Regions from separate parts of the Brevibacterium sp. 'Marine' genome, predicted to be linked through region 3. Evidence: predicted binding sites of a transcription regulator. Region 3 holds the regulator's gene; each other region holds the start of a gene.

Region 1 (3,263 bases), 870 kb from region 3:
GGCCAAGCGCTCCTGCAGCTTCTCGCGGTCCCAGTCGGAATCGGTGTTCTCGACCTCGGCGCGGATCTGAGCGACACGACCGGCAACAGCATCGTCGGCACCGGCACCATCGATGATGGTGGTGTTGTCCTTGGTGACGGTGATGGTGCGGGCGTTGCCGAGCTCTTCCAGGGTGACCTGGTCGAGCTTCATGCCCATGTCCGGGGTGACGACCTGGCCACCGGTGAGGACGGCGAGGTCCTCGAGGATGGCCTTGCGGCGGTCACCGAAGCCGGGAGCCTTGACGGCGGCGACGTTGATGATTCCGCGCAGCTTGTTGACGACCAGGGTCGACAGAGCTTCACCCTCGATGTCCTCGGCGATGATGAACAGCGGCTTGCCGGCCTGCTGCACCTTCTCGAGGACGGGCAGGAGCTCCTGGATGTTGGAGATCTTGCCCTGGTTGATGAGGATGAGAGCGTCGGAGAGCACAGCCTCCTGACGATCGGCATCGGTCACGAAGTGCGGCGACAGGAAGCCCTTGTCGAACTGCATTCCTTCGGTGATCTCGAGCTCGACGGACGCGGCCTGCGACTCGTCGATCGTGATGACGCCGTCCTTGCCGACCTTGTCGAAGGCATCGGCGATGAGCTTGCCGATCTCAGGCGACTGAGCCGACAGACCGGCAACGTGTGCGATCTCCGAGGAGTCGGCGACGTCGCGGGCGATCGTGCCCAGCTGCTGCGAGACGGCCTCGACGGCGGTCTCGATGCCGCGCTTGAGCTGTCCGGGTGCGGCACCTGCGGCAACGTTGCGCAGTCCTTCGTTGACGAAGGCCTGAGCGAGAACGGTCGCAGTGGTGGTTCCGTCGCCTGCGATGTCGTTGGTCTTGGTGGCGACTTCCTTGGCCAGCTGTGCGCCGAGGTTCTCGTACGGATCGTCGACCTCGACCTCACGGGCGATGGTCACACCATCGTTCGTGATCGTGGGAGCGCCCCACTTCTTGTCGAGCACGACGTTGCGGCCCTTGGGTCCCAGTGTCACCTTGACGGTGTCGGCCAGGGTGTTGACACCCTTTTCGAGTGCACGACGGGCTTCGTCGTTGAATTCCAATGATTTAGGCATTCGTCCTCCTGTCAGTGAAGTTGTTGTTCAGGGGATTCAGCCGATGACGGCGAGCACGTCGCGAGCCGAGAGTACGAGGAACTCTTCGCCTGCGTACTTGACTTCGGTGCCTCCGTACTTGGAGTAGATGACCTTGTCGCCGACGGCGACGTCGACCGGCACGCGGTTGCCGTTGTCAGCAACGCGGCCCGGGCCCACTGCGACAACTTCGCCTTCCTGAGGCTTTTCCTTGGCGGTTTCGGGAATGACCAGACCACTGGCGGTAGTCTGTTCTGCTTCGACCTGACGGATGACAATCCGATCTTCGAGTGGCTTGATGGAGACCGACATATCGGGCCCTCTCCCTTCGCTGGGTTCTATTTCATCGAGTCAGACGGCGGCTGTTGCCATGAACCTCTCGTCGTCGCGGGTGCCGAGCGATTCGACCGTCTCATGAAACTGGCACTCAATGAGTGCTAGTGCTAATTCTGACTCTAGAACGCTCTTAGCACTCGGTCAACTTGAGTGCCAGCAATTCGTCATGCTCTGGGCGAAAGTTCAGATTGGGTGGGTTCGGGAGGGTCATAGCCGGGCGCTTCAGCCGCCGAGTTCCGGGCGTACGCCAGCTTCTCGTACCGAGTTCCGGACGATCCATGCGGGATTCGAGCCGCATTTCCCGCACGAATCGTCCGGAACTCGCCGTTGCCAGCCGGTCCTCGCTGGTCCCGGGTCTCCATACCCGAGGGCTGCAGGCTGTCGGAAGCTGTGCCAAAAAAGCATAGGCCCCGAGGATCTCTCCTCGGGGCCCACGCTCCTTGCTGACCGCCTCAGCTCAGTTGTCGATATCTGTTGTCAATGGCGGCCAGAGTTCATTGTCTTCAGGCGCCCAGTCGGCAAACCGGCTCTGATCTCAGATCAGGCGCAGGCCCACTGCCCCCAGCCTTCCTGAGCCTGGAGCTTCTTGGCGCGCTGGAACTGTTCCTGCGGGCTGGCATCCGACGGGTTGCCGCTGCCGCCCATGGCCGCCCAGGTCGAGGGCAGGAACTGGAAGAGACCGAAGTGGGTGCCGTTCGATGCACGCGGGTTGAAGTTCGACTCGCACTCGACGACCGAGTACCACTTGGAACCGGGTCCGCCGAGCATCGCCTTGATCTCAGCGGTGGACATGGAACCGCCGCCGGAGCCGCCGCCGGTGCTCGAGTCACCGGAGTCACTCGAACCGGAATCGCCGGAATCACCCGAGTCGGAGCCGCCGGTGTCCGCCGGTTCTTCCTTCTTCTTGGTGCCCTGGATGACGACCTTGGTCTTGGGTTCGGAGAGGACCTTCTCGTCCTTCTTCTCCTTCTTGACCTCTTCGCCGTTGATCGTCTTGACCTTGTAGGTGACCTGCTTTTCGCCGTCCTTGCCTTCGGTCTCGACCTTGGTCTCACCCTCGTAGAGGGAGTCGGACTTCTTGGTCTCGACCTTGGCCTTGATGGTCTGCTTGTCCTTAACGGTGTCGTTCTTCACGCGGTTGACGGTGAGCACCTGGCCGTCGGAGACCTCGGCGGACATCGGCACGGACAGGAAGTCGTCCTTGTCGAGCTTGACGCCCGTGTCCTTGAGCGCCTCCTTCGCGGTGCCCACAGCGGCCGAGACCTTGTGGTCCTTGCCATCGGCGACGACGGTGAGGTCCTTCGACGTGGTCACCTCGATGTCATTGCCCTCGTCCTTCAGACGCTGGCTGGCCTTCGCGTTGAGATCGGCGCCCTTCGCGTCGACGCCGAGGTCGGCCAGAGCCTGACCCACGGTGTTCGCGTTGGTCCATTCGTTCGTTTCCTCGCCATCGACGGACAGCGCCACCTTCTTCGCCGTGTTGACGGTGATCGTCATGTCACGGTCGACCTTGGTGCCCACACCGGGCTTGACCTGGTCGCGCTTATCGACATCGATTTCGTGGCTGTCGAGGATGTCCCCGACCGTTCCGCCGAAGGTTCGGATCTCTTCGGCCTGTCCGTTGACCTCCAAGGTCACAGGCTTGTTCATGGTCACAACCGCGCCCGTGCCACCGACGAGTCCGGTGATCACGACCGCCTGTGCAGCGATCTGAACCTTGCGGTTCTTCAGAAAATCAATCACAAAAATATCCCTGAGCAGAGTTTATCGACCCGTTCACTGTAACCGATTCGTTACACGGTTCG
Region 2 (3,263 bases), 1.2 Mb from region 3:
TTCGATGGCAACCTTGACGATGTTGGCACCGGTGGCCTCGTCTCCGGAGAGTGCGAGGTCCGCGAAAGCGGCCTTGCCCGCCTGGATGAGCGAGACGCCGCCACCGGCGACGATTCCCTCTTCCACAGCAGCCTTGGCGTTGCGCACGGCATCTTCGATGCGGTGCTTGGTTTCCTTGAGCTCAACCTCGGTGGCGGCTCCGGCCTTGATGACTGCAACACCGCCGGCCAGCTTGGCCAGACGTTCCTGCAGCTTCTCACGGTCGTAGTCGGAGTCCGAGTTCTCGATCTCGGCGCGGATCTGAGCGACCCGTCCGGCGATCTCCTCGGCGTCTCCTGCACCCTCGACGATGGTGGTCTCGTCCTTCGTGATGACGACCTTGCGGGCGGTGCCCAGCAGGTCGGTGGTCACGCTGTCGAGCTTGAGCCCGACTTCCTCGGACACGACCTGGCCACCGGTGAGGATGGCGATATCGGCGAGCTGAGCCTTGCGACGGTCACCGAAGCCCGGAGCCTTGACGGCCACGGACTTGAAGGTGCCCTTGAGCTTGTTCAGCACCAGGACGGCCAGGGCTTCGCCCTCGACGTCTTCGGCGATGATGAACAGCGGCTTGTTGGACTGCTGAACCTTCTCGAGGACGGGCAACAGGTCCTTCACGTTCGAGATCTTGGAGTTGACGATGAGGATGTAGGGATCCTCAAGGACAGCTTCCTGGCGATCGGTGTCGGTGACGAAGTAACCGGAGATGTAGCCCTTGTCGAAGCGCATACCCTCGGTCAGTTCGAGTTCGAGTCCGAAGGTGTTGGACTCCTCGACGGTGACGACGCCTTCCTTGCCGACCTTGTCGATGGCCTCGGCGATCAGTTCACCGATGGCGGGATCTCCGGCGGAGATGCCTGCGGTGGCGGCGATCTGTTCCTTGGTCTCGATGTCGATGGCGTTGTTCAGCAGGACGTTCGTGACGGCCTCAACGGCCTTCTCGATGCCGCGCTTGAGGCTGAGCGGATCAGCACCGGCTGCCACGTTGCGCAGGCCTTCGCGGACGAGAGCCTGTGCGAGCACGGTAGCGGTGGTGGTTCCGTCGCCTGCGACGTCGTCGGTCTTCTTGGCGACTTCCTTGACGAGCTCAGCGCCGATCTTCTCGTAGGGGTCCTCGAGTTCGATCTCCTTGGCAATGGAGACGCCATCATTGGTGATGGTCGGTGCGCCCCACTGCTTTTCGAGCACGACGTTGCGACCGCGGGGTCCAAGGGTCACCTTGACCGCGTCCGCAAGCTGGTTGAGGCCAGCTTCGAGTCCTCGACGAGCTTCTTCGTCGAATGCAATCATCTTTGCCATAGCGGCTTAGATCCTCCCTGATGGAGTGGAGTGGGAATCCAGAGCAGTCGTCAGCGCCCGCGACGGCAGAGAGTGTGTCCGCATGTTCCATTCCACATATGGACCACGCTCTCGAGACGACTGGTGGGAACCCATCGGTTTTCACCAGTACTAGATTTAGCACTCTCCCCATGCGAGTGCAAATATTCATTGCCTGCCATGACGGGCTCAGGAGGGCGCGAGCCACGAGTTCTCGGCGCCGGAGGAAGGAGCAGAGGGCATTTCGGCCCAGCGCGAAACGGTTAGCGCAGGTGGCGCACCCGGAGTGGTGGGGCCTCAGACCCGGCCCTCGGCTCGCGCCCCAAGCCTGCGAACAGACTCCGCCCGCGACCTGCAGGTCGACTTCAGAAGCCTCTCCCGTCCACACTTTCGGCATTCGGTACTGTCTTCTCCGAAAATCACACCGAGGAAAGTGAGTACTACGAAACAAGGTGGTCAATTACGCCGATTGAATCATGACGAGCAAGTCGCAGGCATCAAGTGGCCACGATCCGGAGGGCACTCCCGCGCGAGCACTCCCCCGCAGGCACTCCCCCCGCGAGCCCCAAGGTCACTCACCCGAGGGCACCCCCGCGGGCACTGAAAAGCGCCGAGCAGTTGCCTGCTCGGCGCTTCCCCCGTGCGGTTGGTGCCGGTTGGCCCGAAGGCCGTTCCGACCACCCGCCGCAGCGGATCAGAAAACTGTGCTGACAGCAGCCAGTCTCAGAGGAGGGTGACGGACTCCGCCTGAGGACCCTTTTGTCCTTCTCCTACTTCGAACTGAACCTGCTGGCCCTCTTCGAGAGAGCGGTAGCCGTCCATCTGGATTGCGCTCCAGTGAACGAACACGTCCTGGTTGTCGCCTTCGAGGGTGATGAATCCATAGCCCTTTTCAGCGTTGAACCACTTGACGGTACCTTGTGCCATTACTTCTCCATACAGTGCAGTGCCATTGAAATCCCGCATCGCAGCCGCGATCAGATGACCCCACCTGAGATACGGAAGCTAGTAAAACTCAACTGACCCCGCGACTTCTCTCATTGACCTCTAGAGAATTATCTCGGTGAAGCACGAATAGAACACAAGGTGCTGTGCTTGCCTAGCTGTTGCAACTCTACCGCAGGCGCGCATCCCACCTAGAGCGGTTCAGCACTGTTATAGATTCGTTATCTAAGGGTTTCTGCCCTGTTCACAGCGGGGATCGCTAAGAATGGAATCAGACCGTTCGGTCAGGAATTCGCCGAGGCGGCCGACCGCCCTATGCCCAACCGCGACCGAGGCGTCCCCGTCTCATACCCCCATCGCCGAGGCGATCGAGACCGAACCGATCCAGCCGACGCAGTCTCATTGCCGCGCGACCGAATCGCGTCGGGTCACTCCGAGTCCCCGCCTTCGCTGGGCTCGGGTCCGCGATCGGCGATGTCCGAACAGATGACGACGGTGATATCGGCTTCGAAGTCGGACGAGGCCTCCGTGGCCGAGACTCCCAGCGACTTGGCGACGAGCTTGGCCTGCGAGGCGTTCTCTTCGCCGTTGTAGTACACCGTCGAATCCGTGAGATTCGTCGAGTAGTTGCCGACCTGGCCGAGCTTCCAGCCCTTCTCTTCGACCGCCTCGGAGAACTTCTTCGCAGCGCCGGAGACGCCGGAGCCGTTGAGGACGTCGACGGTGATCGAGTCGTCTGCGACACTGACTTCGCTCTCGCTCGGCGAGGGTTCGGCCGATGTTGATTCGGAAGCCGGAGGATCGGCGATCTTCGATTCGGGGTTGCCCATCGAGGAGAAGATGATGTTGATGGCGGCCACGACCAGCAGGACCGCGACCAGGGCGAGGATGATGACCAGCGAGATGGCACCGATGTTCGACGACGCCGCGGATTCCTGTCGATGGGCACCGCTGCGCCGGCC
Region 3 (3,263 bases):
TGAGGCAGGGGTTGGGGATGACGGTGCCGAAGCCGTGGCAGGAGTTGCAGGTCTGGTTCGTGACCATCTGGCCCAGCAGGGTCCGCGTCATGCGCTGGACGCTGCCGGCGCCGTGGCACAGCGAGCAGGTCTCGATCTTCGTGCCCTCCTGCGTGCCGGCACCCGAACAGGTGTCGCAGACGACCGCAGTGGTCACGTCGAGATCGACGGTGCCGCCGAAGGCCGCAGTCTTCAAGTCGATGTTGACGCCGACGAGGGCGTCCTTGCCGCGCTGCGTGCGCGGGATCGGGCCTCCGGCCTGTCCGCCGCCACCGCCGAAGAAGGTCTCGAAGATGTCTCCGAATCCGCCGAAGCCGCCGCCGGCGGGGAAGCCCTGACCGTTCTCGCCGCCGCCCATATCGTAGTTGCGGCGCTTCTCCGGGTCGGAGAGCACATCGTAGGCCAGTGAGATGGCTTTGAATTCGTCTTCGTGACCGGGATTGACGTCCGGGTGGTACTTGCGTGCCAGCTTCCGGTACGACGACTTGATCTCAGCCGCGGAAGCGTCTTTGGACACTCCGAGTGTTTCATAGTGATCGGCCACAGAAACTTCTCTCTCCCTGACGTAGTGGTCTTCTCTGTTCGTGGTGGTGGCTGCGCTGCTGCGCGGTGCTCACCGGTTGTGTGCTGCCCGACTGCGGGCACCCCTGGTCGTCGTCACTGCACCGGCCCTACCCTCGGTCGAGGATCGAGGACACGTACTTCGCGACGGCACGGACTGCCGAGATCGTCGTCGGATAGTCCATCCGGGTCGGGCCGAGCACCGCCAGTCTGGCCGACGAACCCGCGTCATGACCATATTCGGCGGCGACGACGGAAGTCGAGCTGAATGATTCGTGAGTATTCTCACGCCCGATGCGCACGCTGATCCCCTCATGGTCTTCGGCCATCGAGGTGAGCAGCCGGAGCAGGACCACCTGCTCCTCGAAGGCCTCGAGGATCGGGGCCATCTTCTCTCCGAATTCGCTGCCGGAACGGGCGAGGTTCGCAGTTCCGGCCATGATGATGCGTTCTTCGCGGGTCGCGGCGACGAGGTCGACCACGGCGGCCCTGATCTGTGTGAGTCCGGACTCGTCACGCCCAGCCGCCTCACTCGATTCGGCGGCGACCGCCTCGGCGGTGGGAGCCGAACCGAAGACCTGCGCAAGCGTGCGCCCGGCGAATTCGGCGTTGATCTGGTCGCGCAGCCCGCGAACGGCGTCCTCGTCGAGCGGGGTCGGGGTGATCACTGACTTCTGCTCGACCTGACCGGCGTCGGTGATGAGGACGACGAGGATCCGGCCGGGGCCGAGGCCGACGATCTCGACGTGTTTGATGCGCGCCCGCGACACCGTCGGGTATTGGATGAGCGCCACCTGGCGGGTGAGGCCGGAGAGCACGCGGACGGTGCGGTCGAGCATCTCGTCGAGATCGACATCGCCGTCGATGAGTTGGAAGATCGCGCGGCGTTCAGCCGTGGTCAGCGGTTTGAACTCGTCGATGCGGTCGACGAACATCCGGTAGCCGAGATCGGTGGGGATCCGACCGGCCGAGGTGTGGGGTTGGGCGATATAGCCTTCTTGCTCGAGCTGGGCCATATCGTTGCGGATCGTGGCCGGGGAGACGCCGAGGGTGTGGCGCTGGACGATCGCCTTCGATCCCACGGGTTCGTTGGTGGCGACGAAGTCCTCGACGATGGCGCGCAGCACCTGTGCACGTCTGCTGTCGTTCATCGCGGTTCTCCTCTCCGTCTCTTCAGCCGATCGCGGTCCCGTGCCGATACTTGGCACTCCTTGAGCCTGAGTGCCAATTCTACGCTTCTCGTCCCCGGAATTCATTTCTGGGGTGACCTGCGGGTCTGCGCGCCTGCGGGACCGTCCTTGATTAAGGTGGGTGCCCGTGAATGCTTTTGATCGCTATGGCCCCGATGTGCTCTCCGGTTCCTCGCCGTCGTCGCACCGTCCGAAGAAGTCCCGCCAGGTCGAGCTCGGCCTGGGCATGGTTCTCGAGGATGCGATGAGCGGCTATGTCGGTGCGGTCGTCGGCGCGGAGAAGACCACGGCCGGTGTCGTCGTCAAGCTCGAGGACCGCGTCGGCAAGGTCCGGGCCTTCCCCTTGGGACCGGGTTTCCTCCTCGAAGGTCAGCCCGTCGATGTGCAGCTGCCGAAGAAGGAGGCGCAGCAGCCCGGGCGGACGGCTTCCGGGTCTCGCGCCGTGGTCGGGGCGAAGGCCCGGGTGGCTCGTGGATCGCGGATCTGGGTGGAGGGCAAGCACGATGCCGAGCTCGTCGAGAAGATCTGGGGCGATGATCTGCGCATCGAAGGCGTCGTCGTCGAACCCCTGGGCGGTCTCGACGACGTCGCCGACAAGCTCGCAGCCTTCGGTCCGGATCGCGAGCATCGGGTCGGTGTCCTCGCCGACCATCTGGTGACCGGGACGAAGGAATCGAAGATCGCCGAGGCGGTCCGTGCCGATCCGCGCTACCGCGATGTCGTCCATATCATCGGCCACCCCTACGTCGATATCTGGCAGGCGGTGAAGCCCCATGTCGTCGGCATCCGGCAATGGCCGGTCGTCCCCCGCGGTGAGGATTGGAAGACGGGAATACTGCGTCGCATCGGATGGCCGCACGCCGATCATCGGGACGTCGCTCGCGGCTGGGTGCGCATCCTCGGGAAGGTCAGCACCATCGCCGATGTCGAACCGACGCTGTCGGGTCGGGTCGAGGAACTCATCGATTTCGTCACCGTCGGCTGAGTGACTTCGGTGGTGCGGCGCGGTGGCCCGCGGTGGTCACGCGGATCTGTCGACGTGTGCCGAAACTGTCACAGGAGTGAGGCTTCCCCGACATCCTCGGGACACCCGGCTCGGATAGTGTGAATGGCAGACGTTCTTCGAAAGGATCCCCATGTCGCACCACCCCGAGCAGCCGGGCAGCCGGCCGATGCCGCCGAACTACTCTCAGGCCTCCGGCCCGCAGCAGCCTTACGCGTCGCAGGGCCGGCAGTATTCTCAGCCGCAGACGCACAGTGGGCAGCCGGGATATGGTGGGCAGCCGGGGTACGGCTCACATCATTCGTTCGGCGCACAGCCTGGATATGGCGCGCAGCCGGGCTACGGCGCACAGCCTGGATATGGCGCGCAGCCTGGTTTCGGCATGCCGCAGATGCACAACCCGGCGATGTTCGACTCCCGCTCTCTGCCCGAGCAGGCGTACGGACCCGGCTCCGAACAGTTCTGGATGG

What was found. Region 3 encodes HrcA, which represses chaperone genes, less so after heat shock. Its sites were predicted from a motif close to TTNGCACTCGNNNNNNNCGAGTGCNAA; they were not measured.
Region 1: the regulator HrcA is predicted to act here: its motif matches at 1,589-1,615, upstream of groES (co-chaperone GroES).
Region 2: the regulator HrcA is predicted to act here: its motif matches at 1,495-1,521, upstream of groL (chaperonin GroEL).

The regions. Positions count from the first base shown of each region.
Region 1 is NZ_CP051626.1:3,150,436-3,153,698, forward strand. It holds gene groL (chaperonin GroEL) at 1-1,104, opposite strand, end outside; gene groES (co-chaperone GroES) at 1,141-1,434, opposite strand; gene HF684_RS14155 (resuscitation-promoting factor) at 1,999-3,201, opposite strand.
Region 2 is NZ_CP051626.1:3,443,107-3,446,369, forward strand. It holds gene groL (chaperonin GroEL) at 1-1,338, opposite strand, end outside; gene HF684_RS15520 (cold-shock protein) at 2,080-2,283, opposite strand; gene HF684_RS15525 (LytR C-terminal domain-containing protein) at 2,730-3,263, opposite strand, start outside.
Region 3 is NZ_CP051626.1:2,280,537-2,283,799, forward strand. It holds gene dnaJ (molecular chaperone DnaJ) at 1-583, opposite strand, end outside; gene hrcA (heat-inducible transcriptional repressor HrcA) at 711-1,751, opposite strand; gene HF684_RS10375 (DUF3097 family protein) at 1,912-2,775, shown strand; gene HF684_RS10380 (DUF4870 domain-containing protein) at 2,927-3,263, shown strand, end outside.